DNA from 3 places in the Paenibacillus pseudetheri genome. Region 2 is predicted to be linked to each of the others. Evidence: predicted binding sites of a transcription regulator. Region 2 holds the regulator's gene; each other region holds the start of a gene.

Region 1 (10,282 bases), on a different contig from region 2:
CCTTGACTGACCTGTTTCAGTATCAAGATAAATTCCAGTCGAAGCGCCGGGATAATCTGCTGATGATCCTCACTGTATTTACGGTGGTAAGTGGGATTTATGGCATGAATCAAGTCATTGACGATCTGGATGGAAAGATTCAATGGAGTAAGATGGTTAGCTATTCCCCCTTTGAGTTCCTTGCTCTCTTCGTGATTATGAGCGGGATAATGATCAGTGTTGTCCTTACGCTAGGTGCTCTGGTTACTGAGCTTAAGCGGCGTCATCGCAAGAAACATAAAGATCTGGATTAATGAAAACGGACTAAGAGATTTGAAAAATTTAGGAGCGTGCTACTAGACATTCCGAGAACAGCCGTCTATAATACACCGTATGCAAGCATAAACGCCTTCAGCGTCCTTATAAGGACGATTAGCGTTTAAGCGAGAAATACCCGTTAACTTCATAGAACCAGGGGTGCTGGAATTGGCCGGCTGAGATTGTATCCCACAAGATACTGACCCTTATACCTGATCTGGATAATGCCAGCGTAGGAATCGCCAATTGGTTTTGGTCCCTGTGACCTTTACTAACCTTGCGCCAAGCCAGCGTCCCGATCACTCGGGGCGCTTTTTTTGTGTAGATCACAAAAGATGTAGAAGAAATGTACATACTACACTTTACGGTTCATGTTGGATGACGGGATCTGGCAACCTTAAAGGAGAGAAGAAGACATGCAAGTCAAAAAAGCACTTATACTTAGCCTCACCTGTATGCTCATTCTTGCGATTGCCGGATGCGGCAGCAACAATGGGAATACAGCCGGAAACAAAGGGACTGCTGCGGAATCGAATGCTGCGACCGGATCAAATGCTCCAAAAGAGCTTACCAAAGTTAAGGTTGCACTGGATTGGACACCGAATACGAACCACACCGGTCTATATGTAGCCAAGGATCTTGGTTATTACGCGGAAGAAGGTCTGGATGTAGAAATCGTTCAACCTGGCGCAGCGGGCTCCGATACCATGGTTACTTCTGGGGAAGCTGCTTTTGGGATCAGCGCTCAGGAAGGATTGACTCTAGCTCGTCTACAAGGCGTTCCTCTTGTCTCGATTGCAGCCATTATTCAGCATAATACTTCGGGATTCGCCGCTCCAGTGGATCGCAATATTAAATCGCCAAAAGATTTTGAGGGTAAAACTTACGGAGGTTGGGGCTCTCCCGCTGAGGAAGCAGCCATGAAGGCGATCATGGACCCTGTTGGTGGCGATGTGAAAAAGGTGAAGCTAATCAGTATTGGTGAAGCTGACTATTTTACCGCAGTCAAACGTGACATTGATTTCGCTTGGATCTTCTACGCTTGGACCGGTATTGAAGCCGAACTGCGTGGAGAGCCTCTGGATATGCTGTATTTGAAGGATTATGCGCCTCAGCTCGATTATTACACCCCTGTGCTGACCACGAGTGAGAAGCAAATTTCTGAGAATCCAGATTTGGTGAAGGCTTTCCTGAAAGCCACATCGAAGGGTTATCAATATGCGATTGATCATCCAGAAGAGGCTGCCGCTACATTATCCAAGGCTGTGCCTGACCTTGATGCAGAGCTTGTCCTAGCTAGCCAAAAATGGCTTAGCCCGAAATATAAGGACGACGCCCCACGCTGGGGAGAGCAAAAAACCGAGGTCTGGCAGAATTACGGCGACTGGATGTATGATTTGAAGCTGCTGGACAAACCGCTGGATGCAGCTAGTGCATTCACGAATGATTTTTTACCGGCGGAGTAGATAACAATTATAAATGAATCACTTCGTTATCAAAGTTGGCTTTTTGAGGTTACCTATACAATTTGAGAGGATTGATTATTGTGGCTAACACACTATTAAGCATTCAAGTAATTCCTAAGACTCCAAACAATGAGGACTCCATCCCCTACGTAGATAAAGCGATTGAAGTTATTCAAAAATCTGGCGTTAAACATCAGGTGAATCCACTGGAAACTACTATGGAAGGTGAGCTGGGCGAGCTTCTGGAGGTTGTACGTCAAATGCAGGAGGCGCTGATCGAAGCAGGCAGTCCAAGCGTGATCTCCCAGATCAAAATCGCTCATAACCCTAACGGAATCAGCATGGACAAACTGACGGAGAAATATCGGCCGTGAGATCGACCTGGAAGCTAATATGGCCGCCCCTTGTGGCGGTCGTCTTCTTTTTAACCGTATGGCAGTTATCTGTTTCTCTATTCCATATCGAATCCTGGATTCTGCCGAGTCCTGCTGATATTGCTCGCGAATCCACCAGTAATGCCTCAGGTCTCTGGGCTCATACGATGGCTACGCTCCGACTCACATTAATCGGTTTTCCTATTGGTACAGGTGTAGGCTTGATCGTTGCTCTAATCTTGCATCTTTTACCTTGGGCTAGACGGGCTTTTTATCCACTCATTATTCTGAGTCAAAATGTTCCCTCTATCGCACTCGGACCACTGCTTATCATCTGGTTTGGCTTCGGTCTTTTGCCCAAAATCGTGCTGATTACACTGGTATGCTTCTTCCCGGTAGCCGTCGCTGCAATGGGCGGCTTGTCTCAAAGTGATCAGGTCATGATGAATTATATGAAAATGGCGGGCGCAAGCAAGTGGCAAATCTTCACCAAGCTGGAGCTTCCGTCTTCTATCCCGGCACTATTTTCCGGTGTGAAAATATCTGCTACTTATGCGGTTATGGGAGCCGTGGTCGCTGAATGGATTGGCGCGGATAAAGGGATTGGCTATTATATGCTCCTGCAAAAATCCGCTTACCGTACGGATCGGATGTTTGTCGCTATTGTTATTATTGTGCTCCTGAGTCTTGTACTTTTTGCTATTATCGCCTTGCTCGAAAAATGGTTAGTTCGCTGGAAACCGCGCCGTAACTCATAGAAAGGAAGATGCCTGTATGTCTCAAGCGACGCAAATAGAGCAAAGAACAACAGAAATCATAAGCTCTCCTGAAGCTCATACTGCACCACCTGCTCTCGAAGTAAGCGGCATCTCCAAGTCCTTCACCCATCGTCGCCGCGAGACGAACGTGCTGAACAACGTCTCTCTTAAGGTAGAGCAGCAAGAGTTCGTTTCGATCGTCGGTCCTTCCGGCTGTGGAAAAAGCACCTTATTCCATATGATCGGCGGACTAGTGAAGCCCGATGCAGGAACGATCCGCATGAACGGCAAGATCGTTACAGGTCAACGTGGTGAAATCAGTTATATGCCGCAGCAGCCTGCGCTTTTTCCTTGGCGAACGATTGAAGATAATGTACTGCTAGCCGGGGAAATCAAAGGCGCTCTGCAGGATGGAGCTCGTGAAGAAGCGCGCCAGTGGCTCGCCAAGGTTGGCTTGAATGGATTCGAACAGGCTTATCCGCATATGCTGTCTGGTGGGATGCAGCAGCGTGCTGCTTTTCTCAGAGCATTGCTGGCTCCGCAGGAGTTGATGCTGCTCGATGAACCTTTCAGCGCACTGGATGCACTAACTCGCAGTGAAATGCAGCGCTGGCTGCTGGAGCTGTGGGAGGAGAATCGCCGCTCCGTGCTGTTCATAACCCACAACATCGAAGAAGCGTTGCTGCTCTCGAATCGTATTTATGTATTCTCGGGCCGCCCCGGCTCCATCCTACATACTGTTGACGTGCCATTTCCACGGCCACGCCGCGATGAGATTACGGATTCCCCAGAATTCCTTAAACTCAAACGCCAGCTGTCACAGTGGATGCGAGAAGAACAAGCTAAAAGCGAGAAGTAACTTTTGAATGGGGGTTACTCCACTCACTTTAAACGTGAGATCAAACAAAGAACCGCCCGGGCTTCAATTAGCCCAAGCGGTTCTTTTGTTTTAACCAGAATAGCAGTTAAATCTTATTGTGCTTGTACGAACTCTGCAGATTTAATCCCTGCTTGACGGCCGAAAATAATGATTTCTGCTACAGAGTTACCGCCGATCCGGTTTTGACCGTGCAATCCGCCTGTAACTTCACCAGCCGCATACAGGCCAGGAATAGCAGCGCCGTCTTTATTTAATACTTCTGTGTTCGTATTGATCTTCACGCCGCCCATGGTGTAGTGAATCCCCGGGGCGATCTTAATAGCGTAGTAAGGACCAGCGGACAAATCGTTATCCATCCCTGTTGTTCTGCCGAATTCAGCATCGTTCTTGTTCTTTACTGCGCTGTTCCAAGTATCAAGTGTCGCTTTTAGCTTATCGGCTGGAACACCGATTTCTTTCGCCAATGCTTCGATGGTATCCGCTTGGATTACGAAGCCCATTTTGTCATATTGTTCAATTGCTTTCACGCGTGATTTGACGCCGGAATCAAAGACAAGCGTTGCCGCTTTTTCAGGAAGTGTATTGATCGCTTCGGTAACTTTATCACGTGTAGTCAATTCGTTTACGAACCGTGTGCCTTCGCTATTCACGAGGATAGAACCTTCGCCGCGTACAGCTTCCCCGATCAGATAAGATTTTTCTTGTTGAACTGTTGGGTGAACCTGGATTTGATCCATATCAACGGTGATTCCGCCAAGCGCCTCAATCATCTTGATGCCATCGCCGGTACTGCCGATTTGGTTAGTCGTAACGTATCCTTCCAGATCAGGTCTAACTTTAGAGATCATATCCATGTTGGATCCAAAACCACCTGTTGTTACAACAACTGCCTTCGCTGTAATGGTTTTTTCATCAGCTTGGTTAAAGAGTACTTTGACGCCGTTAGCCTTACCGTCTTTTTGAGTAATTTCTTTAACATCCGCGTTCACAAACAGTGGAATTTCTTTTTCTTGTACGTTTCTAACCAATCCTTTGACAAGGTATTGGCCTACCGCAGAGCCGTCTTCTGGACGGTGGGTACGTTTTTCACTCATGCCGCCTGTGATCGTAATATTGTTCAGCTTGATTCCGATCGAATCCAACCAATCGATCGCACTTGCGGAATTGTCAACGAAGAAACGAAGCATCTCTTTATCGTTCGTGTCATGCCCGCCCTTTAGTGTCTCTTCATAAAACTTATCATTGCTATCTTCAATGCTTTGCTCTTTTTGAAATTTCGTTTGGGAAGCGTTCATCCCTGAAGAGGATTTACTTGTATTCCCGCCTGCAACCGGCATTTTTTCTAAAATAACCGGATTCAAGCCTTTAGCCTTAGCTTCCAGTGCAGCAGACATTCCCGCACCACCAGCACCAACAATAACGATATCATAATTATCTTTTAATTGATCCAGTGGTGTGTAGCTAGCCTCTGATGCGCCTGATACGGCTTCAGCTTTATCATTTTTTGCCGTCTCATTTACCTTACTTTTGTTCTCATTGCCATTACTATTACCTGCGCTGTTGCTATTACTGTTACCGCAGCCTGCGATTACGAGCATGACAGAGAGAATGAGAATGAGAGCAGTACTTGTTGTTTTCTTCATCTTTATAACGCCCCTTTGTGAATGTTTTCACATTTATAATAACGCAAAGTCGATGTTTTGTGAAGGTATTTTTGTAATTAGTTATGATTACCGTTACATTTTCATGAATATTTTCATTTAAATTTCCAAAAAAATCCTCCTCAGCTTACTACACAAAGAAAACCGCCCTATCCAGGGCGGCCTCCTACCTTATTTTCTGATCAACGTTTGAAACACAAATTTGGGTAGTACGGACTGTCTTCGCCTTACTTATGGTATATAAGCTATAACTTCAATTTCTACGAGCCCATCCTTAGGCAGACGTGCTACTTCAACTGCGCTGCGAGCAGGATACGCTGAGCAAAAAACCTTCCATAAATCTCATTCACCTTAAGAAAATCATTCATATCCTTTAGGAAAACGGTCGTCTTTATTACCTGGTCCATGCTTGTACCCGCCACTTCCATTATGGCTTTGACATTCAGCAACGACCGTTCCGTCTGTTCCCCAACCGTAGCAGGAAAAGTCCCACTAACCGGGTCTAGTCCGAGTTGTCCTGAAGTATATAGGACGTTCCCAAGCTTTACAGCTTGAGAATAAGGTCCAATTGCACTAGGTGCATCCGTTGTTATTACAATTTCTTTATGCATACTTGTCATTTTAAAAGACTCCTTATCCAACTTGTCCATTAGTGTTACCGTCATATTCCTTTAGCATTTCTGCCTGTTGCTCTGGCGTTAACTTCGCAATACCGAATCCCGTGAAGCCCCATATCGTCGCAAAGATTATTCCTGTCCAACAGAGAACAGCCCAAGGTAAATAGTCTAATGTTGCAACACCCAGCGTTCCCGCCATATAAGCACCTGCAGCTGTCCAAGGCAGAATAGGCTCGGTAATCGCCGCTGAATCCTCGATGGTACGTCCCAAGTTCTTCGGATGCAAGCCCGAAGTACAGCTAAAGGAACGCTGCTCAGCCTCGGTTGATATCTTCCCGATTATCGTATGCTCATGGCCTTCATGGATAAAATCGGCATGAATATCATCCGAGACAATATAAGCATCATACTTTGTACACAAGCTAACGATTCGTTCTAGTTCAGCTCGTGTCCATACCCATCCAACCGGATTATGCGGTGAGATGAGCAGTATAATTTTAACCCCTGCTTGCATTCGAAACTCCATATCAGCAAAATCGATCTCATAACGCCCATTTACTTCACGAAGTGGACTTTCCACTAATACGCGGTTATTTAGCTCTACCGATTTGGCAACCGGCTGATAGGCTGGAGTATGGATTAACACTTGGTCACCTGGTTGAGTGAAGTTCTGAATGATCAGAGAAACCGCTTGCACAATACGAGGGCAAAACACGATCCATTCTTGCGGAACCTCCCAATCGTAGGCTTTTTTAATCCATCCCTGAACTGCCTCATAATAAGGTGGAAAAGGATCGGTATATCCATATATGCCATGCTTCGCCATCTCCGTTACTCGCTCTATCACCTGTGGAGGGGCTTGAAGATCCATATCCGCGACAGAAAGCGCTATCATTTCTCTGCCCGAAACTTGCGCCATACCATCCCATTTAGCGTAATTGGTCCCATATCGGCTAACAACCTTATCAAAGTCTATTGTCATCTAGCCCACTTCCTCTCTTTAGAGTTCTGTTTATTCTCACTTAATTTTTTGCAAATAACGATAAACTGTTGGCTCAGATATCACCAAGGACTTAGCGACTTGAGAAACTCCACCTTTAAGTAGAAACACACCCTGCTCGTTAAGTACTTTCACAAGTTCAATCTTCTCTTTCGAGGACAATCGCTCTGCCGGGACATTAATTTTACCGAGCACCGAATCAATCATGTGCTGGAGCAGGTCATCTACGTTTCCTTGTAAATACTCTTCCGTCTGCTTCTCTACAACCTCTTGTTGTGGTATTAACGGTACTGGTGGAAGTGTTGATCCTCCTTGTAAAATGTTTTGTATCCACTCAGCTGCAACCTCCATATGTGTGACATCAATGAACCTATAATTGAAGCAATAAAAGAAGCAATTGGAAAATAGGACTCTAGGCAGCTGTGATCTTCTATCGTGTGAGCATCTCACCCTACAACATTCTTAAAAAAGCAATCAGTAATATATTGGAATTGTTCCAGCCAATATTCTCCCATAAATACTTACGGCATACTTCCTGTAAAGCGATCACAAAAAAAGTCTTTCACTACTTCTACAAATTGCAGAAATAGCGAAAGACTATATATTTACTGCTATACCTTATTTCCTAATCATAGCTCGATACACGAATTTAGGAAGAACTGCTTGCCTGCGCCAACGCGACTTTTGTCCTTTGGCCACAGGTGCGAAGATGAGTCGATGCAGCCACTCCAAATTGAGTTTCTTCCATATCGCAGGGGCTGGAGTCACTTTTCCCGCTATAACATCCAAGCTTCCCCCCACGCCAAAAACAACCTTAACCTGAGAAAGCGCCTGCTTATGCTTATAAACCCACTTGTCAGAGTACGGAGCCCCCATCGCAACGATCAGGAAATCTGGCTGTGCGTGCTGAATCTCTGCCACAATGGCCGGTTCCTCATCTTTAGTAAGAAAACCATTATGTCTTCCGGCAATTTTCACATTCGGATATCGCTCTGTGATCTTTTCGACCGCTTTACAACTGGTATGCTCATCCGTACCCAAGAAATAAAAGCTCCAGCCCAGCTTATTCCCTTGCGCGAGCAGCTCAAGAAGTAGTTCATACCCCGTAACTCGTTCAGCTATAGGGTCACCTTTTCTTCTCGATGCCAGCACAATGCCAATCCCGTCAGGAGTAATCAAATCTGCCTCATGGAGTATGGTTCGAAGCAGCTCGTCCGATTGACTTGTTATCGTAATTTCCGGGTTCGCCGTAATCAAATGAAATAGCTTCGGTTCTCCGGATTGAATATGTTTTGTTAGATGAAGTGTTGTCTCGTTTAGTGTTAGTTTTGAAAAAGGTACGCCTAATATAGAGACTGTCCCAGCCATTTAATCACCTCTTACTGAAAAGTTCATTCCAGTATACCTTACCGTAATCAATAAGGATAGTCAGCGTTATTACTCCGTTTATTCCTCCAAAAACTTCCACCACTCTATTAACCAAGGTTCATCGATCCCTCTCAGGCGAAATTCCTCCAAGAGTATCTTTCGAAATTGTTTTTCCATTTTGACAAAATTATTGTCCTCCTGGTACATGGGAGCAAAGGACGCATCCTCTCTAAGATAATTCCAAAAATCGCCTGCACACTCCAAAATTTTTCGACCTACGACCGTTTGCTGCGCTACGGGAACAAGCCATTTGTCATAGGGATACGGATAACCTTCAATGGTGATTGCACAGCGTAAAGCTTCTTTATAAAGGGAAACCGCTAAGAATAAGATAGGAAAGGCGTCGCCACGAACTACAGGATTATCTAGACTTCTGGCATAGCTTCTTAGCTGTATGTATGAATTCTTACGAAATCTCATTAGAACTTCAGGTTGGAGTGGAACATAAGAATGAAAAAGTGACTTCAGATCCAGCAGATCGTAGTAAATATAGGACACTGATGCATTCCACAGCCATTCCATATCCCCGCTCATTAAAGCTTCTTTGATATCAGATATTTTATGGAGTGTATAATGCCCTGTCTTCCCACTCGGAAGCCTTAAATCCATAAAAAAACTACTGTGTTCCGGAATCAGCCCCGCTTCCTCGAACCGATGATTAATACTGTTGTAAGATTCATCCTCACAAATAATGATTACATCTACATCCGACTGCCCATCTACCACCCCGAGTGCGGTCGATCCATCTAGGATAATGCTTACCCTCTGACGATCCTCTTGCAATAACGGATGATTTAGGATCTCTTGCGTAATGTATTTTCCAATCTCCTCTAGTAATTCGCTATGAAGCAGCAACTTATCAGGTGTTAGTAAAATATCCGACAACACTGATTTCATCATCTTATCCTCCATCCTCCAATCGATCTCATTTCCCCTGAAATATAGCGTTTACATTTAACCTTAAATGTAGATTTGGGAATATCATTCTATACCTCAGAGGTACATCTTGCAACGATATATGTAGTACCCTTTTGCCTAAGCCTAAATATAATGAAGCATCTAGTCATTTGAAGAGGGGGTTATATCATGGCGTTACCCACCATCATAACCACAGTTCCTACATCCGTACCTGTCGGAGATATTGAGGTAAATCCCATTACCAATCGGGTATACTTCGTAAACCCTAACACTACAGCCGGAACTGTTGGTGTATTAAGCACCCTGACCAATCGGATCATTGCAACAATACATGTAGGTAGATTTCCGCTCAAGCTTGCCATCAACCCAAGAACAAACCGTGTGTACGTCACCAACTTCCGCGATGGGACGGTATCTGTAATTAGCGGACGGACAAACCGTGTAATCAAGACCCTCCAAGTGGGCAGCAACCCTGTTAGTGTTAACGTTAATGTTCGAACGAACCTGATTTATGTGTCGAGCGCCTCTGGCATCGTAACCGTCATCGACGGCAGATCGAACTGCATTCGGACTACTATCCAGATCGGTGGCCGCCCTTCCGCTATCGTCATTAATAAACGTACCAATCGCATTTATGTAACGAACACGATAAACAATTCCGTATCGGTCATCAACGGTAGTACACAAACTGTAATAGCAACCATCAAGGTTGGAAACAACCCAGTAATCACACCTGCGCTAAATCCGATTACGAACCGTATTTATGTAGCGAACAACTTAAGCCGCTTTCTTTCCGTGATCAATGGCCGCACCAACAAGCTCCTCAAGAATGTACAGCTTGGACGGTTACAAAGCGAGGTCATCCTTAATCCGCTTACAAACC
Region 2 (10,282 bases):
AATTACCAGAACAGCCCGCTGCTTCGAGGCGCGCAGCCAGAGGTGACGGTGATCCATTAAGAAATCTACGCCATGCTCTTTCGGAGTAATCGGATAATTCTCTGTAAGATGCAGGACTTCAATTCCTGTTACAGTCATTTCAAAACCAGATTGACTGCGAGGTTCCTCACGGATAATTCCGGTCACATACAAAGAGCTTTCCTGTGTGAGGCTCTTAGCTGCATCCCATACCTCTTCAGGCACTTCTGATTTCACTACAACTCCCTGAATATAACCTGTACCATCGCGAAGCTGCAGGAACTGAATTTTACCACTGGAGCGCTTGTTGTTTACCCAACAACCGATAACAACACTCTCTCCAACATGTTCATTCACGTTCTTAATTACACTCTTGTTAGCCATGCCTTCAATCTCTCCTCTAATTTAGCCGTTAATTCCTTGCACAATACGGTGTGTATCACGTGCAATGACAAGTTCTTCGTTTGTCGGAACTACTAGCACTTGTACCTTGGAATTTGCCGTAGAGATACGACGTGGATCGCCGGAACGAACTTTGTTAGCCTCAGCATCCAACTCAATACCCAGGAAAGTAAGGTTATTTAGCAGTTTCTCACGAAGTAATGAAGCATTTTCCCCAACACCGGCAGTAAATACGATCGCATCTACACCGTTCATGGCAGCCGTATATGAACCGATATACTTGCGCAAGCGGTATTCATACATTTCAAAAGCTAGCGTGGAATTAGGCTCACCTTTTTCCATACCATCAATAATATCACGCATGTCACTGCTTACGCCCGAAATTGCTAAGAGACCACTATGTTTATTCAACATGGAGTTAACTTCGCCTACGGACAATTCTTCCTTGTTCATCACGTAAGGGACAATTGCTGGGTCAAGATCACCACTGCGAGTACCCATCATCAAACCTTCCAGAGGTGTCATACCCATGGAAGTATCCACGGACACTCCACCTTGAACTGCAGTTACACTACCGCCGTTACCGATATGACAAGTAATGATCTTCAGATCTTCCAGTGGACGCTCCAAGTACTCCGCAGCAGCCTTGCTTACGAAGTCATGTGATGTACCGTGTGCGCCATAACGACGAACTTTATATTTATTGTACAGTACTCTAGGAATAGCGTACATATAAGCTTTTTCAGGCATGGTTTGGTGGAATGCAGTATCGAATACAACAACCTGCGGTACACCCGGCATATTTACTTCAGAAGCCGTAATCCCCATCATTGCTGCTGGGTTATGCAGTGGTGCAAGGTCAAACAATTGACGAATTTTCGTTTTTGCGTCAGCATCCACAAGTGCAGAGGCTTTGAAGAACTCACCACCATGCACTACGCGGTGACCTACAGCATCAATTTTATTAATAGATTCAATTACACCATGCTCTTTGTCTGTAAGACAAGCAAGGACTTTGCGGATCGCAGTATTATGTTCCAGAATTTCGCTTACTTCTGTCACTTCCGCTTTGCCAGTCGGTTTATGATTCAGAATGGAGGAATCCATTCCAATACGTTCAACCAAACCTTTAGCCAAAACCGATTCATCTGTCATGTTATACAGCTGATATTTCAAAGAAGAACTACCTGAGTTAATAACTAAAATATTCATACACGGTCACCATCCTTGTCGTACTTGAAGAAGCCTTCTCCTGATTTCATACCCAGTTGTCCTGCACGAACCATCTTCTTAAGAATTGTAGAAGGACGGTACTTCAGTTCTCCGTATTCACGGAACATATTTTCAAGTGCAGCAAGTACCGAATCCAGGCCAAATCTGTCCGCCATTTCAAGCGGTCCATTTTGAAATTGATAACCAATACGCATAGCATCGTCAATATCCTGTGCGGAGGCAACGCCTTCTTGTAGCACATGCATAGCTTCATTGATAAACAAGCAAATGAGGCGTGATGTTACAAATCCTGGGGATTCATAAATCATTACACCTTTTTTCTCAACAATTTCATCAACGAAGGATTTTGTATCTTCAAAAGTAGCATCTGAAGTTTTCAGACCGCGTACGATTTCTACAAGATCCACTTTAGCTACAGGATATATGAAGTGCATTCCGATCACGCGTTCCGGATACATCGTAGAACTTGCAAGTTCAGTCAAGCTAAGTGTTGATGTATTGCTGGCAAGAATAATGTGGTTCGGGCATACTTGATCCAATTGATTCAAAATCTTTTTCTTTTCATCCAAATCCTCAACAATGGTTTCGATAACCATATCACAAGAGCTGAGCTCCGCGAAATGTGTCACTTTTTGAATACGGCTAAGAATCAGCTTCTTCTCTGCTTGAGTAATCGCCCATTTCTCCAGTTGCTTATCTAGACTTGTCTCGATCATTTCGTAAGAGTAGTCCAGTTTCTCCGCGGTTTTCTCCACTAGTAATACATCCAGGCCTTTGGCTGCTAACATTTCAGCAATACCTTGTCCCATTGTGCCACCGCCGATGACACCTATTTTTTTGAAATTCATAAAAAAGTCTCCATCCTTTCAGGTATCTATACTTTTGTATTGTACCTTGTCTGTCGCAAAAATTTATAAAGCCCGACATATAATGATATCTTAGCATGCCTGAAAAGTAAAAAAAAATAACCAGCATAAATATTTATGCTGGTAAAAGGACGCTGTCACGAAATTGACATCGAAATTGCTCTCCAGAGAGTACTTCTTCCTTCATTAAAATGTCAAGAGAGTAATCAAATACATTTCGTTGCTTTTCAAGGTGCTCACGAGTGCGCGTCATCAACTCATCCAATATCTTACTATTTTCCTTCATAAGCTCTTCAGTGGTAACCATTTCCAGATTGGCGATACCCAGCGAAGTTAAACCTGACTTCATCATCGTTTCCACAATATTCAGCGCCTGATCGAAATCACCGCGTGAACCTGTGCTTCGTCCACCATAATACATTTCTTCAGCCGCTGCTCCACCAAGTGCAATCATAATCTGATCTTCCAAATAATCTTTGGTGTACAAATACTGCTCTTGCTGAGGATTATGTCGCACATAACCAAGGGCTTGCCCCCGTGGAGTCAGCGTAACCTGACTAACGCTTCCGGGACGAAGGAGCTCTGCCATGATGGCATGTCCCAATTCATGAATGGCGACTCTCTTTTTCTCTTCGTGATTTGTTTCTCTATCCGTTTTTTCACCCATCATTACTTTGTCAATCGCCATCGACAGATGCCGCTGCTCAACTTTCGTCAAGTCCTCACGCATCATATAAATCGCGGCCTCATTCATGACACTTTCAAGCTGAGCACCGGAAAAACCATAGGCTTCTTCAGCAATTTTGTCGAGACTCACATCTGGATGAAGAGGTTTATTCTTCGCATGCAATTCGAGAATCGATTTGCGGCCTTTTTTGTCAGGCATGTCCACTTGAATATGACGGTCGAAGCGTCCAGGACGCAGCAATGCCGAATCAAGCATTTCTTTCCGGTTTGTTGCAGCTACCAGTAGAATACGCGGAGTTTCGTTATTATAAATACCATCCATCTCAGTCAACAGCTGATTCAAGGTCTGATCATATTCACGCTGCTGGCCGCCTTCACGTTTACCGCCAATTACGTCAATTTCATCAATAAAAATAATGGCACTTTGTTTGTTTTCCTTAACAGCACGGTTACGAGCATCCTTGAACAAATCGCGGATCCGACCGGCCCCGACACCAACATACATTTCTACAAATTCACTGCCTGATGCAGCCACGAATACAGAGTTTGTATAATGCGCAGCCGCTCTGGCCATAAGGGTCTTACCTGTTCCTGGAGGGCCAGTGAGTAGAATCCCTTTCAAAGGACGAATCCCAAATTTACTGATCTCCTCATGACGGATCAAAAAATCGAGCGCCTCACGAAGCTCTTGCTTCGCATTGTCTTGCCCACCTATTTCTTCAAAAGTGAGCTTTGAAGGTCCTTCCTTCTTGCGTTTCTTTCCAGCACCAGCGTTCACCGTAAGCCCGCCACGCAAATGAGCAATGATAAGTAGTGCAGTAAGCATCCCAGCTGCTATAACAATCGGGAATATATTAATACCTAAAAAAGCCATGAAAATAAACAGTACAGGAATAAATCCGAGTAAAATTTCTTTAAGGTACTTAGGCATTATTCCATACCCCCAAAGTCGCAGGTTTTCGCGGCAAAATAATAAATTTGCTTTCTTTTCCATTACTCAAGCTTACGTATACATTGTTGTCGTCGATATCAGTAGATGCTATTACATCTTTATATTGCGTATTTTGCTGTTTCAATCTATCAAGTTCTGTAGGTATAATTGTATATTTACGGCTCTCCATGGCCTCAGCAACAGAGAACATCGCTTTATCCCAGTAATCATCCAATAGTTCACTTGAATTTTGCTCCACATCGAGTTTAAGTTTACGTCCTTCAATCACTGATTTTCCTTCTTTGGATACATATGATACTAGATCACGTAAATTCGTGCCCGGCTGCAAATCAAGTTTCAAAGTGACCTCATCGCGGTTAATACTAATATGTGAAGTATTTACTCCCTCAAATCCAGTTACAATCTTTTGGAGCGGTTCCTGCAAAGCAAACTGACGATATAAAAAGAATCCTCCGAATAATAGCATAGCCGACAGTAGAGACGTTATCAGTACAGGTACAAGACGTAATTTCAAGAAACGTCCTCCTCTCAAAGATGAAAAAATGTAAACAGAATGATCCAAAGTCATAGCTGCTAAGAGCTCATCAGAGCCTAACGTTCTACTTACACTGTTCTAATTACAAACAGTAGTATATCATAGGTGTATATACTATATTGAAAAAAAGTGTGAAGATATTTAAAATTTTATTTTTTAATTCTTTCCATTTTATTAAATTTATTGATTTATTTCGACAAAAAAAGGGCTGTTACTCTTAATTAACAGACCTTTTTTTCATATGAATCTTTAAATACCTATATAAAAAAACCACGCTTATAGTATATCACATTTCGTATACTTTTAGTATATCAAACAAATATCCGTTTGAACAAAAACAAGCGAACCATAAATGATCCGCTTGTTTCTCCTATAATGCTTTTGTTTAATTTAGCGGCTAGGTAAACTGTAACCTTCACCCATTCGAGCCCCATCTGAGAACCGATAAAATTGATAATAATATCGACCGCTTTGTTTATAAAAAAGCTGCCAAGCATACTCCCCGTTATACACTCCTGGCAACAACCGCTCAATGCTGATGTCCGGAAGATCGGCTTTTATAAGGCTACGCATTTTCGCTTCAGAGGTCCCTTTACTTAGTTCTTCAGCATATACTGCGTCGGTTCCTTCAACAAACTTCCCGTCTACAGTAAAACGCACCCAAACCATCAACTCGGTCCCGGCTTCATTCTTCCCTGTTAAGACCCAGTACACCGCATTTTCATCCCACACGGATTTCTGCGCTTTGGTTACCTCTGTCAGACCAGCACTGGTTTTGGCGACATCCTTAGCGATATCTCGCTCGTTCCATTGATCTTTCATAATATAAGCATAGAACTGGATAAGTCCGAACAGAAGGAGCAGAATCAGAACTGACCCCAGGAGGATCCATTTTTTCCTTTTCTTCAAGGTGCAGCTCCCTTTCTAGTAATATATCTTTTTTGATTATATAACACACCTGTGTGTTTATCCAAAGTTTCATATCCAATTCAATGATCTAATGATCAGAAACACAAAAGGCTGTAACTTTGCAATCGCAGAAAGTCACAGCCTTTCAGTTATTCGTTTTGATCTTAGACTACCGTTTAAGCAGTCCATCAAAGGATTCTTGCGCCTTACGACGGATTGCTTCCTCATCTAACGTTACACATTGTCCATGTTTTACAACCTGTTTACCGTTCACCCATACATGCTCAACATCCTTGGCACTGGCAGAGTATACAGCATGAGACAACAGATCTGTGTGTGGTAGCAAATGCGGCTGGTCTATATCAATCGCGATAAAGTCCGCTTTCATGCCTGCAGCGAGTCTACCCACATCATTTAAAAAGATAGACTTTGCTCCATACTCCGTAGCTATACGCAGCGCTTCCGGAGCTGGAACAGCCGTCGGATCACCACTTACACCTTTATGGATGAGGGCTGCAAGACGCATCTCTTCAAACATATCCAGATTATTATTGCTTGCCGCACCATCTGTACCCAATGACACCTTCACACCAGCCTTTAGAAGATCCGTAACCCGAGCCACTCCACTAGCCAGTTTCAGATTACTTCCTGGGTTATGAGACACACCTACATCATGACGAGCCAGAATCTCGATCTCTTCATCATTCAAATGAACGCCATGAGCAACAATAGACGGACGTGTGAACATTCCAAGCTTCTCTAAATGCGCTACAGGCCGCAGTCCGTAATCCACCACATTCTGCTCCACTTCGCGTTTCGTCTCGGACATATGGGTATGCATTGGTAAATCCAAATCATGTGCCGCCTGTACAAACTTAACGAAGAAGTCCGGTGGGCAAGTATATGGGGCATGAGGCGAGATCATCGTCGTAATTCTGCCGTCAGCCTTACCATGCCAGTTGCGCGCAAAAGAAATCGCTTCCGCAAGCTTGTGATTCTGTACTTCCTCTGGACATAAGCCAATTACGCCTCTCATCAGTACGGAACGAATACCTGATAATTCGACTACCTCAGCTACTCGATCCATATGATCATACATATCCAGGAAGGTTGTAGTGCCACCTTTCAGCATTTCTAGTACTGATAAGGAGGTTCCCCAGTATACATCTTCTCCGGTGAATTTCTCTTCCATCGGCCACATCTTCTCTTGAAGCCACACCTGAAGTGCTAAATCATCTCCATAACCACGAAGCAATGACATTGCAGCATGGCCATGTGTATTTACCAGACCTGGCATAAACAGCAGACGACTGCCATCAACAATTTGCACACCATCTTCCATTAAAGGCTCTTCTTTTCCTATGTAAGTGATCAAATCATCTTCAATAGTCATATATCCACTCAGAACCGGCTCATCCGTTCCCGGAATAAGAAATCGCCCGCCCTTAATAATCGTTTTACTGCTCTTCATTTCCGCTTTCTTCCTTTCCGTCTTTCAAATAATAAGCAAGGCTTTGCAAATCCGTTGTAAAATCGGCAGCATGAACCCGGATATTCGGTGGTGTTTTTAGAATCATTGGTGCAAAATTCAAAATCGCCTCAATGCCAGACTCAATGAGAATATCAGCTACATTCTGCGCTTCTGAATCAGGCACTGTAATAATCCCAATTCGAATCCCTTGTTCACGAACCGTCTGACCAAGCTCCTCCATCGGTTGAACGGTAAGAGAGTTGATTTTCCGTCCTACCTTAGGTGCATAGGAGTCAAATATAGCGGTAATCTTCATAGTATCTTTCAAATAAGCATTGTAATTAGATAATGCATGTCCAAGGTTACCAGCACCTACTAGAGCCACATTCAATTGTTGATCCAGCTTCAGAATATGGCGGATTTTTTCAATAAGATAAGTTACGTCATACCCGATACCTTTTCGGCCAAAGTCTCCAAAATAAGCTAAATCTTTACGGATTTGAGCGGGATTTAAATCAAGTTTTTGTCCTAGTTCTTGTGAGGAAACGGTTAATATTTCACGTTTCTGGAGATCATTCAAGAAACGCAAGTACACAGGAAGTCTGCGAACAACGGCTTCTGATATTTTATCCGATTTCATAATTTACCTCCTAATTTAAGTAATATTCTGTTCAAATCCTATCAAAATTTCTGCACCTCGTCTCAATGAAGAGCGGTATTCTTATACCGCCCTTCATTGTAGAGTGATTAATAAGATCGATGACGTTCTTTTCAAGAAACGCCTCCGTCTTCCAACCACTCCGCTATACGAGGAACCATTTGATCCGTAAGCATATGCTCCATTTTCGGGCCAGGCAACGAATAGAGGAAATACTTCCCATAGTGAGATTCAATCACCCTTGTGTCATACACAATAACAATACCCCGATCTTGCGCTGTCCGTACCAGCCTTCCAAATCCTTGCTTAAAGCGAATAACCGCCTGAGGAACAGACAACTTCATGAACGGATTCTTTTTCTGGGCTTGTAATAACTCAGACTTTGCTTCCGCTAGGGGGTGGTTTGGCGGTTGAAATGGAAGCCTCACGATCGCCAAGCATGTTAATGCTTCACCTGGAATATCTACACCCTCCCAAAAGCTGCTTGTTCCTAACAGTACAGAGGCTGCACTATCCTGAAAACGGCGGATCAGCTTGCTACGGCTGCCCCCCTCCACGCCTTGACCTAGCACCGCGATCTCTTGTGAAGCCAGAGCCTCTTTCAGAGGATCGTAAACCTGACGTAGCATCTTGTAAGAAGTAAACAGGACAAGCATCCGCCCACGTGTTGTAATCGCTGCTTCTGCAAGTGACTGTACGAGTGTATCGACAAATCGGGCATCGCCCACACTACCCTTCACACTAGGGAAATCCCGGGGAATAACTAACAGCGCCTGCTCCCGATACTTAAAGGGAGAAGGCAGGAGTGATGTCATCAGACGCCCCTCTTCCGCAGCTTCATTAAGTCCGAGATTATCAATCATAAACTGGAAAGATTTGTCGACAGAGAGTGTCGCCGAAGTTAGCACGATACTTTTCTTCTTGTCGAAAAACAGCTCCTTAAGCTGAGTACTAACATCAACAGGAACGGCATACAGCTGTAGCGATTTACTACGATAATTCCCATTCGCCTCCAGCCAATATACTACATTCTCATCGTTTAATCCCATAAAAAACCGCACTTGCTCACGTATAGAAGCTAAATCCTTAAATAAGCCGCTAATATCGGTAACTAGACTATCTGAGGAAGATTGACCTTCTTGATCTCGCATCTCATTAAGCATTTTATCACCTTTACGGATAATTTCGCTTAATGTCAGATTCATAGTATTCTCTAGAGCAACCAATTCATCCCAATCTTTCGGTTTACGGGTAGGAAGTAGCCGCATGACTAACTGTCCAGCTTCTCCCGCCGCTGCATCGCTACGTTCCGGCAAGAGGCTGAATAGTTTATCACTAAGCAGATCCCAGGTTTCTTTTACGGTAAGCAGGTCCGGATAGATTCTATCGATCACTCCGCTCCATTCAGAAGCTTCCTCACTGCCTGATGACTGAAGCATTTGACGCAGCGTAGGAAGTTGGCCATTTCGACTATCCTTATAAAGACGCGATAGTGTATGCGCCACCGTGAAATGCTTCATATGCATGCCTAAATGCTTGCCAGCCACGTCCTCCAGATGGTGGGCCTCATCTATTACAAGATGTTCATAAGCCGGAAGTAGCTGGTGCCCAGCCTTAACATCTGCGAAAAGCTTAGAGTGGTTCGTAATGACCACGTCTGCAATACCAGCTTCATGCTTAGCCCGGTGATAATAACACTTACGGAACCAAGGACAGGAGCGACCCAGACAAGAATCGGTATCGCTTGCCACCGTCTCCCAGAAATCTCCGCCACGTCCACTTAGATTGAGCTCTTCGTCATCTCCTGATTCACTTTGTGTCAGCCAAACGATCATCTGAGCCGCAGTAAGCGCATCTTCCCTCGGACTTATAAAGTCTTTTTTATTAATTTTATGTTCGAACTTACGAAGACACAAATAATGCCCTCTGCCCTTAAAAATTGCAGCTTTAAATGGAAAAGGAACTACCTGTGTTAACAAAGGAATATCACGCTCACGCAATTGATCCTGCAGATTAATAGTATGAGTGCTGACCATGACTTTTTCACTTGTTCGTACGCTTTGGTATATGGCAGGCAATAAATAACCAAGGGATTTGCCGGTTCCTGTCCCTGCTTCGATCAATAAATGCTTATCTTCGGCAAGTGCCGTCATCACCTCATTGATCATAATATCCTGAGCTTCTCGGCTTTCATACTGTGGCAAAGTTTCTTTAAGTCGTTTCGTTACTTCATCCATATAATCTGTAAAAGATAAATTGTGTAGTGGATTCTCAGCATGCTCGTCTCGAGGTGGAGCTAATTCGTTCCAGTCTCCTACAGCAAGTGCTAATTGACGATAGAAAGTCAGATCACCTTCGGGCTGAAGCGTCTCCGCTTCCCGTTCACGCAGCAGACCATCAAAATACCAACCAAGATCACTATCCTCTTCCGTAAACAGCTCACAGAGTCTCTGGATCGTCAGCAGAGGCAAATCGTAGAGCTCCTCCAAACATTTCAGCAATACAAGAGCTGTTGCGAGTGCATCACTGTCTGCCTGATGCGGACGATCAT
Region 3 (10,282 bases), on a different contig from region 2:
GAGGTAAGGGTATGGATTGGGGAAGAGCCAAAAATGTACTAATTTGCGCCTTTTTAGGTCTAAATCTGCTGCTATGTTATCAGCTGTGGATTGATTTGCGCGATCAGGTTAGTGCTAATCTTGATTTTACTTCCCTGTCTGCTGAGACCCAAGCCGAAATGGAGCAGAAAGGGATTCGTGTATTGTGTCCCATTCCGGCTTCTACCCCGCAGCTTCCTAACATTACTTATCGATATTCTGCTGAAGAGCAGAATGAACCACCCATTAAATTAGATGTTCCTATAGACAGCAAGCTGATCTATTCTTCCTTCACCGACCTTAGCAAGGCGCTTGAGAGTCAAATACCGGATATCGCAAATTATCGCTTTGATTCTAAAGAAAGTGAAGTAGGGAAGTTCGTCCTTCACCCGTTGGTTCAAAATCAGTGGTCATTGTTCCGTGTTAAGTTAGAGCTAATTAACAGTGATCAAAAAATTGTAGCGTACCGCTGGCCGAAGATTGAAATAGGGACAAGCAGCAGCGATAAAGAACAGAAGGTACTGCCAGCGTCACAAGCACTTAGTAGTTTGATAGAGAAGTATTTCCCGGCAGATTCCGTAGTTAAGGAGATTGAGTTGGGGTATTACGGTGAGCTATTCAACTCCGAAAGTCAGGTAGCGTCGCCGATGTGGCGGTTTATGCTGGAGAACGGCAATGCCTATTATGTGGATGCTATAAGTGCGGACATCATCAGTCCGAAGACAACAGATTAGAAGGAGTAAGGAAAATGGGGATTTCATTTACAGTACTGTCCAGTGGTTCTACCGGAAATGTAACGGTGGTACGGAACGGGGAGACAGCACTTATGATTGACGCGGGACTAAGTGCCAAGCGGATCGATGAGCTGTTGGCCATGCGCGAGCTAACGGGTAATGATATTGACGGGATTCTAGTCACACACGAGCATTCCGATCACATTAAAGGACTCGGGGCAATGGCCCGTAAATACGATCTTCCGATTTATGCGAACACCAATACCTGGGGAGCCATTGAAAAAGGCATTGGAAAAATACCCGACTATAACCGAATCATTATGGAGTCGGGACAGCATAGGGATTTTGGTAGTCTGCGTGTAGAATCGTTTGCAATTTCTCATGATGCGGCGGAGCCGGTGGGTTACAATTTTTATGATGGAAAAGAAAAGCTGTGTGTAGCTACAGACCTGGGGTATGTTAGCGATAAGGTAAGAGATGCGATTTCAGAGGCGGACGTATTGGTGCTGGAGGCGAATCATGATATTGAAATGCTGAGGATGGGACGTTATCCGTGGAATACGAAACGACGCATACTTGGCGACATGGGTCACCTCTCTAATGAAGCAGCCGGAGCAGCACTAAGTGAAATTCTCACAGGACGGACTAAACGTACCTATTTAGCGCATTTAAGTCGGGATCATAATATGATGGATTTGGCTAAAATGTCGGTACGTTGCGCAATGGAGGATCGGGGCTGTTTCTTTAAAGATAGTGAGTTTAAGCTTTGCGATACGTATTATGATCAACCTACGCCATGGGATAAGTTGAGCCAGTTGTCATAAGCTGATCAAGCTCGGCAGTCTTTCGTTCTAATTCCTGGCGGGAGATCAGGCCTTTATCGATCATCAATTCGATCATTGCACTGAAGGCAAGGGTCATATGGTAGTGTTCATCCTTTAAATCACCAAGCTTACCGATAAACTCCACCAGATCCATACTTGTGGAAAAAGAATTCATAATTATACCTCCTTATGTAGTAAAAGCAGAACTGAAGTAGTAAAAAATTCGCAGGCTTTTTACCTCAGGAAAATCACGAATTAAGGGCTGCCTGTGATACAATTATAGACGTGATAAGCAAACTCTAAATTTATGGAACCTTTCTATTAGTGTAGTCTTTTAAGTTACAAAATATTCCTAGTAGAGAAGATATATTGAAAGATTCTAAAATTCTTTCGATTAACTGAAACTATTGTGTGGTTAATGGATAAAGTGAAACTTTTTAGTGATTGTTGGAGTCTAAAGGATGCAGAGGTATATGCTTGGAACGTGATTGCTAGAGGTTCAGGTTATAGATACTGTGAACGGTTGGCAATAGAAAGGGGAGATTTTCGGTGGGATTGTTTGATGACGATTTCTATTCAACTAAAGTATCACGGTCCAGAGGGGATGAAGCATCAAAGGGATCATTTGCTAACCGCAAGCATTCTGTGCGAAGATCGCGCAAGGGCTTATCCACTTGGCAAATATCCGCCTTCTGCTCCTTAATCAGTGCTGTGGTGGCAGTGTTTTTATTCAGTGTGCTTACTGGACAAATGAGTCACGAAACTGCCCCGAAGTCGGTAGTAACATCTGGGGAGGTTACCCCAAGCAGTGATCCGTTTGACCGTATCATTCAAGCCGCTGCTACGGTTCGTCCTGCAGTAGTAAGTATTATCAATCATAAAGAAGATAATAAAGAATTGAACATTCTGGATGAGTCAGCGTTAGGCTCTGGAGTGATTTATAAAAAGGTAGATAATAAAGCATTTATTATTACTAATAACCATGTCATCGAAGACTCTAGCAATCTTGAAGTCGTAACAGTGGATGGCGAGACCCGTAAAGCTACACTTGTTGGAACGGATAAAGTGAGTGACATCGCGGTGCTTTCTATTGACGCCAAGGGTATCAATACAATCGCAAAGCTCGGGGATTCCTCGAAGCTTCGTCTAGGTGAAACGGTCATTGCCATCGGTAACCCGTTAGGACTTGGTGACACATTGACTTCAGGTATTGTCAGCTATACTGAACGGAAGGTTCCCGTATCCTTGAATCAGGACGGCGTATATGATTGGGAGCAAGAGGTCATTCAGACCGATGCGGCAATTAATGAAGGTAATAGCGGCGGGGCGCTTGTGGATCTGGATGGTAAAGTCATCGGTATTAACACGATGAAAATCTCCGATGCAGGTGTAGAAGGGCTGGGTTTTGCTATTCCAGCTAACCATGTGATAGATACCGCTAATGAACTGGCTGAGAAAGGGCGTATTGCTCGTTCCTACTTAGGCGTATATTCGGTAGATTTAAACAATCCCTACGTTCCTCTTGCAGAGGACCAACGCAAGGAACTGAACCTACCGAACAATGTTAAGGATGGGGTTGTGGTTCTGGATGCTGTTGGACCTGCACAGGAAGCGGGAATACAGTTCAATGATGTAATTACGAAATTTAATGATGAACCTATTACATCCACGCTCTCCCTTCGCAAGTATTTATATGATCAGACGAAGATTGGTGAGGATCTAAAGATTACCTATTATCGAAATGGGAAAGTGAATCAGACCACAGTTAAACTTCTTGAAAAACCAGAGGAATAATATGCTGGAAGTCAGCATATAATGATATAGCAGTAATGACAAGTAGAGCGGACTACCCCTTCAGTTGTGAAGGTAGACCTTCCTGAAATAGCGATACTCTGTATCGCTAGCGGGGAGCGGTTTCTTCTAAAGTTTTGATAAATATGGAAATTATAAGCTGATTTAATGAATTTTGGGCTGACTGGCAACCCTTACATTGGAAGGTAATACTTATTAGGGTAGAACCGGATAAATACGGATGCTAGCTTGCCTTTGCTAATCAGGTGTGGTAATATGATATCAATCATACATTTAGTCCCTAATTTTCGCATTGAAAAGGGCTGTTATATTTGGTAATACAACCTTTTTCAATGTGTGAATTTTTTCTTTGTTTGAAGATAAAAAGAACATATTAATTTAAATTTGTGGAGGTAACACACATGCAAACAGGTACAGTTAAATGGTTCAACGCTGAAAAAGGATTCGGATTTATCGAAGTTGAAGGCGGAAGCGACGTATTCGTTCACTTCAGCGCAATCACTGGCGACGGCTTCAAAACTTTGGACGAAGGCCAACGCGTTGAATTCAACGTTGTTCAAGGCAACCGTGGACCACAAGCCGAAAACGTTGTAAAACTGTAATAATAGAAGAAACCGTCCCAGCTTGATGAAAGTTGGGACGGTCTTTTTATATCTAGTTAATCACTATTGACTTACAGGATGGGAGGAACGGCAATGAACTACCGGAAGAAACCTTTGGAAGAAATACCGGAAGAAAATACCGCGATTTGGGCGTGTACCAATGATGGATGCAACGGATGGATGAGGGATAATTTCGCATTTGAACATGCGCCTTCTTGCCGTCTATGTGACTCTCCAATGGTTCGCAGCACGAAGATGCTGCCACTATTGCTTAATTCGAATGGCGATCTCAAATCGCTGAAGAAGGGTATTTCCATTACCTAACCAATGCCTTTATGAGTCAAGCTTGTTATAGAGCAGTGAACAACTTCAAGACGGTCAAACCGTCTTATTTTTTTTGCTTTTTTTAAGATAAATTGTGATTTTTGTCACAAATCATTTGAATTTCACCGTTAAAAGCACCCCTTTGTGTGACATTTATCACAAAAGTACGTCTAAATTTTTGACACAATATAATTAACGAAAAGGGGAGAAGGAAGGGAAAAATATGGATACAGTAATGCTGTCGCGCATACAATTTGCGTCGACGACAATATTCCACTATTTCTTTGTACCGGTATCAATCGGACTAGCGCTCTTGATTGCGATCATGGAGACCATGTACGTTAGAAAAGGCAATGAAGAGTACAAAAGAATGGCGCAGTTCTGGGGAAAGCTGTTTCTCATCAACTTTGCAGTAGGGGTGGTTACAGGGATTTTGCAGGAATTTCAGTTCGGGATGAACTGGTCTGATTATTCACGTTTTGTGGGTGATGTCTTCGGTGCTCCGCTTGCAGTTGAAGCATTGGCAGCCTTTTTTCTGGAGTCTACTTTTATTGGAATCTGGATATTCGGCTGGGACAAAGTGTCCAAAAGAGTGCACTTGTTATCCATCTGGCTGGTAGCATTCGGAACGATGTTATCTGCTTTCTGGATCTTAGCAGCGAACTCCTTTATGCAGCATCCTGTGGGATTTGCGATAAATAATGGACGGGCAGAAATGAATGATTTCTTCGCGCTCATTACGAACGGACAATTGCTGGTTGAATTTCCGCACACGGTACTTGCTGCGTATGCAACAGGCGCCTTCCTCGTAACGGGTATTAGTGCGTATAAGATATTGAAGAAACAAGATGTATCTTTCTTTAAGAAATCTTTTCAAATTGCAGCGATCGTTGGTATCATTTCTTCTATTGGTGTAGCCGTGGCAGGCCATGCGCAAGCACAGTATTTGGTTGAGACTCAACCTATGAAGATGGCGGCTTCCGAAGGACTGTGGGGTAAGAGTGGTGACCCGGCACCTTGGACCGTATGGGCAAACATTGATCCTGAGAAGCAAGAAAGTACTGGAGAATTTCAAATTCCGTATATGCTGAGCTTCCTTTCATACAGTAAATTTTCCGGTGAAGTTAAAGGTATGCTTGAGCTGCAAGCTGAGTATGAGCAAACCTATGGCCCCGGTGACTATATCCCGCCAGTACGTACAACATTCTGGAGTTTCCGGATCATGGTTCTAGCAGGAACGTTAATGATCGTAATGGGTATGTACGCAATGTATTTAATGTGGCGCAAAAAGATGGACCGTCCAAACACTTGGTTTATGCGGTTTATGTTATGGGGAATACTGCTTCCTCCAATCGCAAATACAGCGGGTTGGGTCATGACCGAATTCGGGCGTCAGCCATGGACGGTATTCGGACTGATGACAACGGAAGACAGTGTGTCGCCAAATATTACAAGTGGTCAGGTTCTATTCTCTGTTATTTCTTTTACAGCGATTTACGCCATTCTCGGATTAGTTCTGATTGGTTTGTTTATGAAAGTGATTAAAAAAGGTCCTTATGCGATGGATAACGATCACGGGGATTCGCATGATCCATATAACGAGGAGGGCGCCCAATGATTTCTCTTAATGAATTGTGGTTTGTACTCATTGCAGTTCTGTTTATAGGGTTCTTCTTCCTGGAGGGTTTCGATTTCGGCGTAGGGATGGAAACACAAATTCTCGCTAAGAATGATACAGAGCGCCGGATCCTGATTAACTCGATCGGACCCTTCTGGGATGGAAATGAGGTATGGCTAATTACAGCTGCGGGTGCAATGTTTGCGGCTTTCCCTGAGTGGTATGCAACATTGTTTAGTGGATTCTACATTCCCTTTGTCTTTGCTTTATTAGCTTTGATTGCACGTGGTGTTGCTTTTGAATTTAGAGGCAAACGGGATTCCGTAGCTTGGAAAAAAACTTGGGATGTTTGTATCTTTTTCGGCAGCTTCCTCCCACCGTTCCTCCTTGCTGTGGTGTTCGCCAGCTTCATCAAAGGTTTGCCGATTGATGGGGATATGCAAATGTACGCAGGTTTTACAGATATCGTAAATGTGTATACCGTAGTAGCTGGTGTGACTGTTGTCCTTCTTTGTTTGGTACATGGTCTCATGTTCACAACGCTGCGTACAGTGGGTGATCTACAGGCTCGTGCTCGAAAAATGGCGCAAAGATTGCTTTTGCCACTTGGGGCTTTATTGCTTGCTTTCGTGGTAATGACTTATTATATGACTGATATTTTCGAACAACGTGGTTTAGTTCTTATGATTATAGTAGCGCTGGGAATTATCGCGTTCATATTATCGGGTTATTTCATGACGAAGAAGAAGGATGGCTATGCTTTTGGCATGACAGGAGCGGTAATAGCATTGTCCGTAACTTCTATCTTTGTAGGATTGTTCCCACGTGTTATGATTAGTTCAATAGATCAAGCCTTTAATTTGACAATCACCAATGCGGCTTCGGGGCATTACTCTTTAAAGGTAATGACGATTGTGGCACTTACCATCCTTCCATTCGTCTTGGGATATCAAATTTGGAGTTACTTTATCTTTCATAAACGCGTTCACGAGAAGGAGCATCTTGAATACTAATGGATAAAAATTTGCTTGGGTATAAAGGAGTTAAGCCGGTCTTTTTGATCGTTGGCCTCCTTACCCTGGTGCAAAGCATGTCCATACTTCTGCTGGCCAAATGGCTGGCAGAAGTCATCTCTGCGCTATTTGCGGGAGAACCTCTGAAGGAACAATGGGCTACTTCGCTATTGTTCCTTCTTGCATTTCTAGTGCGCCATGCTTGCGCCATGCTGATGAGCCGTATCTCTTACCGCTTTGCGGAAGCAACGGGCAGCAACATGCGGAGGGAAATGATGGATAAGCTCTTCCAGCTTGGACCCAGAATGGTGGGCGGGCGTGGAACCGGGGATCTTGTCACACTAGTGTTGGAAGGCGTAACCAAGTTCCGCACATATTTAGAAGCGATTATCCCTAGAATGGTAGGGATGTCAATTACACCGATTTTGGTGCTTATTTATATCTACAAGATGGATACCGCGAGTGGGATAATTCTAACGATCACCATGCCGATTATTATTGTTTTTATGATCTTGATCGGGATGACGGCTCGCAAGCAGATGGATCGTCAGCTGAAATCTTATCGCACCTTATCTAACCATTTCGTAGACTCCCTCCGTGGGCTAGAAACGCTGAAATTTCTGGGCCGCAGTCGTAGTCATAGCACGAGTATTGCCACCGTCAGCGATCGATATCGCTCGGCGACGATGCGTACACTGCGAGTAGCCTTTTTGTCTTCGTTCGCGCTGGACTTCTTTACGATGTTATCCGTTGCTTCCGTAGCGGTAAGTCTCGGGCTGCGTCTGGTCAACGATCAGATGACACTGGTTACGGGCTTAACCATTCTAATCTTGGCACCGGAATATTTCTTGCCTGTCAGATTGGTGGGTTCGGATTTCCATGCTACTCTCGATGGTAAGGAAGCCGCTGAGGCAATGAAGAGCATTATAGATCAGGATGAAGTGAAAGCTGAAGTAGTAGGTTCTAATGGTGACCAAGCATTGAAATCAGCACCGAAAACATCAGAAGAGATATTCACTTGGCATGAAAAAAGTGTACTTACATTAAATGATGTTAGTGTGAAATACGAGGAAGCCGGTCTTTCTTCGCTGGAAGCGGTGAACCTGCAATTTAAAGGGGCCAGCAAAATTGGGATTATCGGAGAGAGTGGAGCCGGTAAATCTACACTAGTCGATATATTGGGTGGTTTTTTACACCCTACTTCAGGAAGTATCACGGTTAACGGTACAACGGTTAGCGCATTAACGGATGAGGCTTGGCGAAAGCAGACTTCGTATATCCCGCAGCGCCCTTATATTTTTAGTGGTACATTAGCTGATAATATTCGTTTCTATTACCCTGAGGCCTCTATGGAAGCTGTGGCTGCAGCTGTAAAAGCTACTGGATTATCGGAGCTGGTGGCAACCCTTCCGAATGGCTTGGATGAGATGATCGGCGGCGGAGGTCGTTCATTCAGTGGTGGGCAGGAGCAGCGGGTAGCGCTGGCTCGAGCTTTACTCAGCAGTCGTCCGATTATGTTATTAGATGAGCCAACGGCACATCTCGATATTGAGACGGAATATGAGCTGAAGGAGACGATGGTGCCTCTTTTTGAAGGAAAGCTGGTCTTTCTGGCTACACATCGCCTGCACTGGATGCTCGATATGGACGTTATTGTAGTAATGAAGCAAGGACAAGTGGCAGAAATCGGTACCCATCAGGAGTTGCTTGCCCGCAAGGGTGCGTATTATGAGTTGATTGGGTCGCAATTGGAGGGAATCCATTGAAACGCGAAGGATGGTTTGCTCCGTATGTATCGTCGTATTTTTGGCGTTTTGTGCTTATTATCGTGCTTGGGGCGTTGACGATTTTTACAGCCTCATCATTAATGTATACTTCAGGATTTCTGATCTCAAAAGCGTCTACACCCGTCGAAAATATTCTAATGATTTATGTACCGATTGTAGGTGTGCGTACGTTCGGAACGAGCCGGGCTGTCATTCATTATGTAGAACGTTTAGTTGGGCATGACACGATTTTGCGAATTCTATCTAAGATGCGTGTGCGTCTGTACAATATTTTGGAGCCTCAAGCCTTGTTCCTATCGTCACGGTTCCGAACTGGGGATATTCTCGGGATGCTTGCGGATGACATTGAATATTTACAAAATGTGTATCTGCGCACCGTTTTTCCAAGCATCATTGCTTTGCTGATTTATGGAGCGGCAGTGATTGCGTTGGGCACTTTTGATATCGCCTTTGCGCTATTGATGGCTCTGTATATATTGGTGTTAGTAGTTGTGTTGCCGTTCTTGTCTCTATTGTTCACACAGAAGCGCCAACGTGAAGTGAAAGTAGAGCGTAATCGTCTCTATCAAAAGCTGACTGACGCCGTACTTGGTATGGGTGACTGGGTCATTAGTGGACGACAAAGCCAGTTCGTAGACACTTATGAAGCAGATGAGAGAAAAGTAGCCAAAACCGATGCAGCGCTGCGCAGCTGGGCACGTCTTCGTACGTTCATTGGGCAAGTGGTAATTGGGATTGGTGTGCTTTCTATGCTGTATTGGGCCGCTGGAGAGTTTGCAGATGGTGCTATTGCGGGTACATTGATTGCGGCGTTCGTATTGGTTGTTTTTCCTGTAGCAGATGCCTTTCTGCCAGTATCTGAAGCAGTGGAGAAAATCCCGCAGTACCGTAACTCCTTAGAGCGATTGTCTGGTGTAAATGGAACTGAGCAGAACATCGTGTCTGAAAAAGCATCTGTATCTGTAGTCGATGCTCTACCACAGGCCATGAAGAGTGCTCACATCAAGCTCGAAAATGTAGGTTACCACTATGGTTCAGAGGCTAACTGGTCGGTTCGCGATCTCAGTCTCGATATTCCACAAGGTAAAAAGATTGCGATCATCGGCCGAAGTGGTGCGGGTAAATCGACGTTATTAAAGGCTATTCAAGGTGTTATTGAGCCTTCTGACGGCTCGGCTTCGATTAATGGTATCGCTGCAGATGCCTATGGAGAGCATATTCCTTCTATTATAGCGGTGCTTAATCAAAGTCCACACTTATTCGACACTACGGTAGCCAACAATATTCGTATGGGTGATCCGAAGGCTTCCGAACAAGCAATTAAGGAAGCTGGTACCTTAGCCAAAATGGATACGTTGATCTCCTCGTTGCCAGATGGATATGATACCTTTGTCCGTGAAGCGGGGCAACGTTTCTCCGGTGGAGAGCGTCAGCGGATAGCGTTAGCTCGTATTTTGCTGCAAAATACACCTGTTGTCATACTCGACGAACCGACTGTAGGGCTGGACCCACGGACAGAACGTGATCTTTTGAAGACAATGTTCGAAGCC

Evidence for each region. The regulator Rex, encoded in region 2, represses fermentation and respiration genes when NADH is low (regulators of the CRP and FNR family bind a similar motif). The targets are predictions, from matches to a motif close to TTGTGAAATATTTCACAA.
Region 1: L1028_RS07415 (flavocytochrome c) is a predicted target of Rex. The motif match lies at 5,434-5,451, and genes of this name have one in related genera.
Region 3: L1028_RS14180 (cytochrome ubiquinol oxidase subunit I) is a predicted target of Rex. The motif match lies at 4,407-4,424, and genes of this name have one in related genera.

Annotation. Positions count from the first base shown of each region.
Region 1 covers NZ_CAKMAB010000006.1:79,822-90,103, forward strand. Annotated here, with positions in the region: gene L1028_RS07390 (hypothetical protein) at 1-293, shown strand, start outside; TPP riboswitch at 443-553, shown strand; gene L1028_RS07395 (ABC transporter substrate-binding protein) at 714-1,763, shown strand; gene L1028_RS07400 (thiamine-binding protein) at 1,844-2,137, shown strand; gene L1028_RS07405 (ABC transporter permease) at 2,134-2,895, shown strand; gene L1028_RS07410 (ABC transporter ATP-binding protein) at 2,912-3,754, shown strand; gene L1028_RS07415 (flavocytochrome c) at 3,868-5,418, opposite strand; partial or broken gene L1028_RS07420 (RidA family protein) at 5,668-6,047, opposite strand; gene L1028_RS07425 (MalY/PatB family protein) at 6,070-7,035, opposite strand; gene L1028_RS07430 (helix-turn-helix domain-containing protein) at 7,072-7,404, opposite strand; gene L1028_RS07435 (WecB/TagA/CpsF family glycosyltransferase) at 7,672-8,421, opposite strand; gene L1028_RS07440 (nucleotidyltransferase domain-containing protein) at 8,500-9,381, opposite strand; gene L1028_RS07445 (YncE family protein) at 9,568-10,282, shown strand, end outside.
Region 2 covers NZ_CAKMAB010000004.1:102,200-112,481, reverse strand. Annotated here, with positions in the region: gene asnS (asparagine--tRNA ligase) at 1-402, opposite strand, end outside; gene L1028_RS04955 (acetate/propionate family kinase) at 424-1,632, opposite strand; gene L1028_RS04950 (3-hydroxyacyl-CoA dehydrogenase family protein) at 1,629-2,501, opposite strand; gene L1028_RS04945 (AAA family ATPase) at 2,635-4,137, opposite strand; gene L1028_RS04940 (hypothetical protein) at 4,130-4,672, opposite strand; gene L1028_RS04935 (cell wall elongation regulator TseB-like domain-containing protein) at 5,084-5,602, opposite strand; gene L1028_RS04930 (amidohydrolase) at 5,772-7,073, opposite strand; gene L1028_RS04925 (redox-sensing transcriptional repressor Rex) at 7,060-7,713, opposite strand; gene dinG (ATP-dependent DNA helicase DinG) at 7,845-10,282, opposite strand, start outside.
Region 3 covers NZ_CAKMAB010000013.1:96,743-107,024, reverse strand. Annotated here, with positions in the region: gene yycI (two-component system regulatory protein YycI) at 12-752, shown strand; gene L1028_RS14205 (MBL fold metallo-hydrolase) at 767-1,576, shown strand; gene L1028_RS14200 (hypothetical protein) at 1,542-1,751, opposite strand; gene L1028_RS14195 (S1C family serine protease) at 2,126-3,370, shown strand; gene L1028_RS14190 (cold-shock protein) at 3,790-3,990, shown strand; gene L1028_RS14185 (cold-shock protein) at 4,084-4,314, shown strand; gene L1028_RS14180 (cytochrome ubiquinol oxidase subunit I) at 4,538-5,932, shown strand; gene cydB (cytochrome d ubiquinol oxidase subunit II) at 5,929-6,945, shown strand; gene cydD (thiol reductant ABC exporter subunit CydD) at 6,945-8,711, shown strand; gene cydC (thiol reductant ABC exporter subunit CydC) at 8,708-10,282, shown strand, end outside.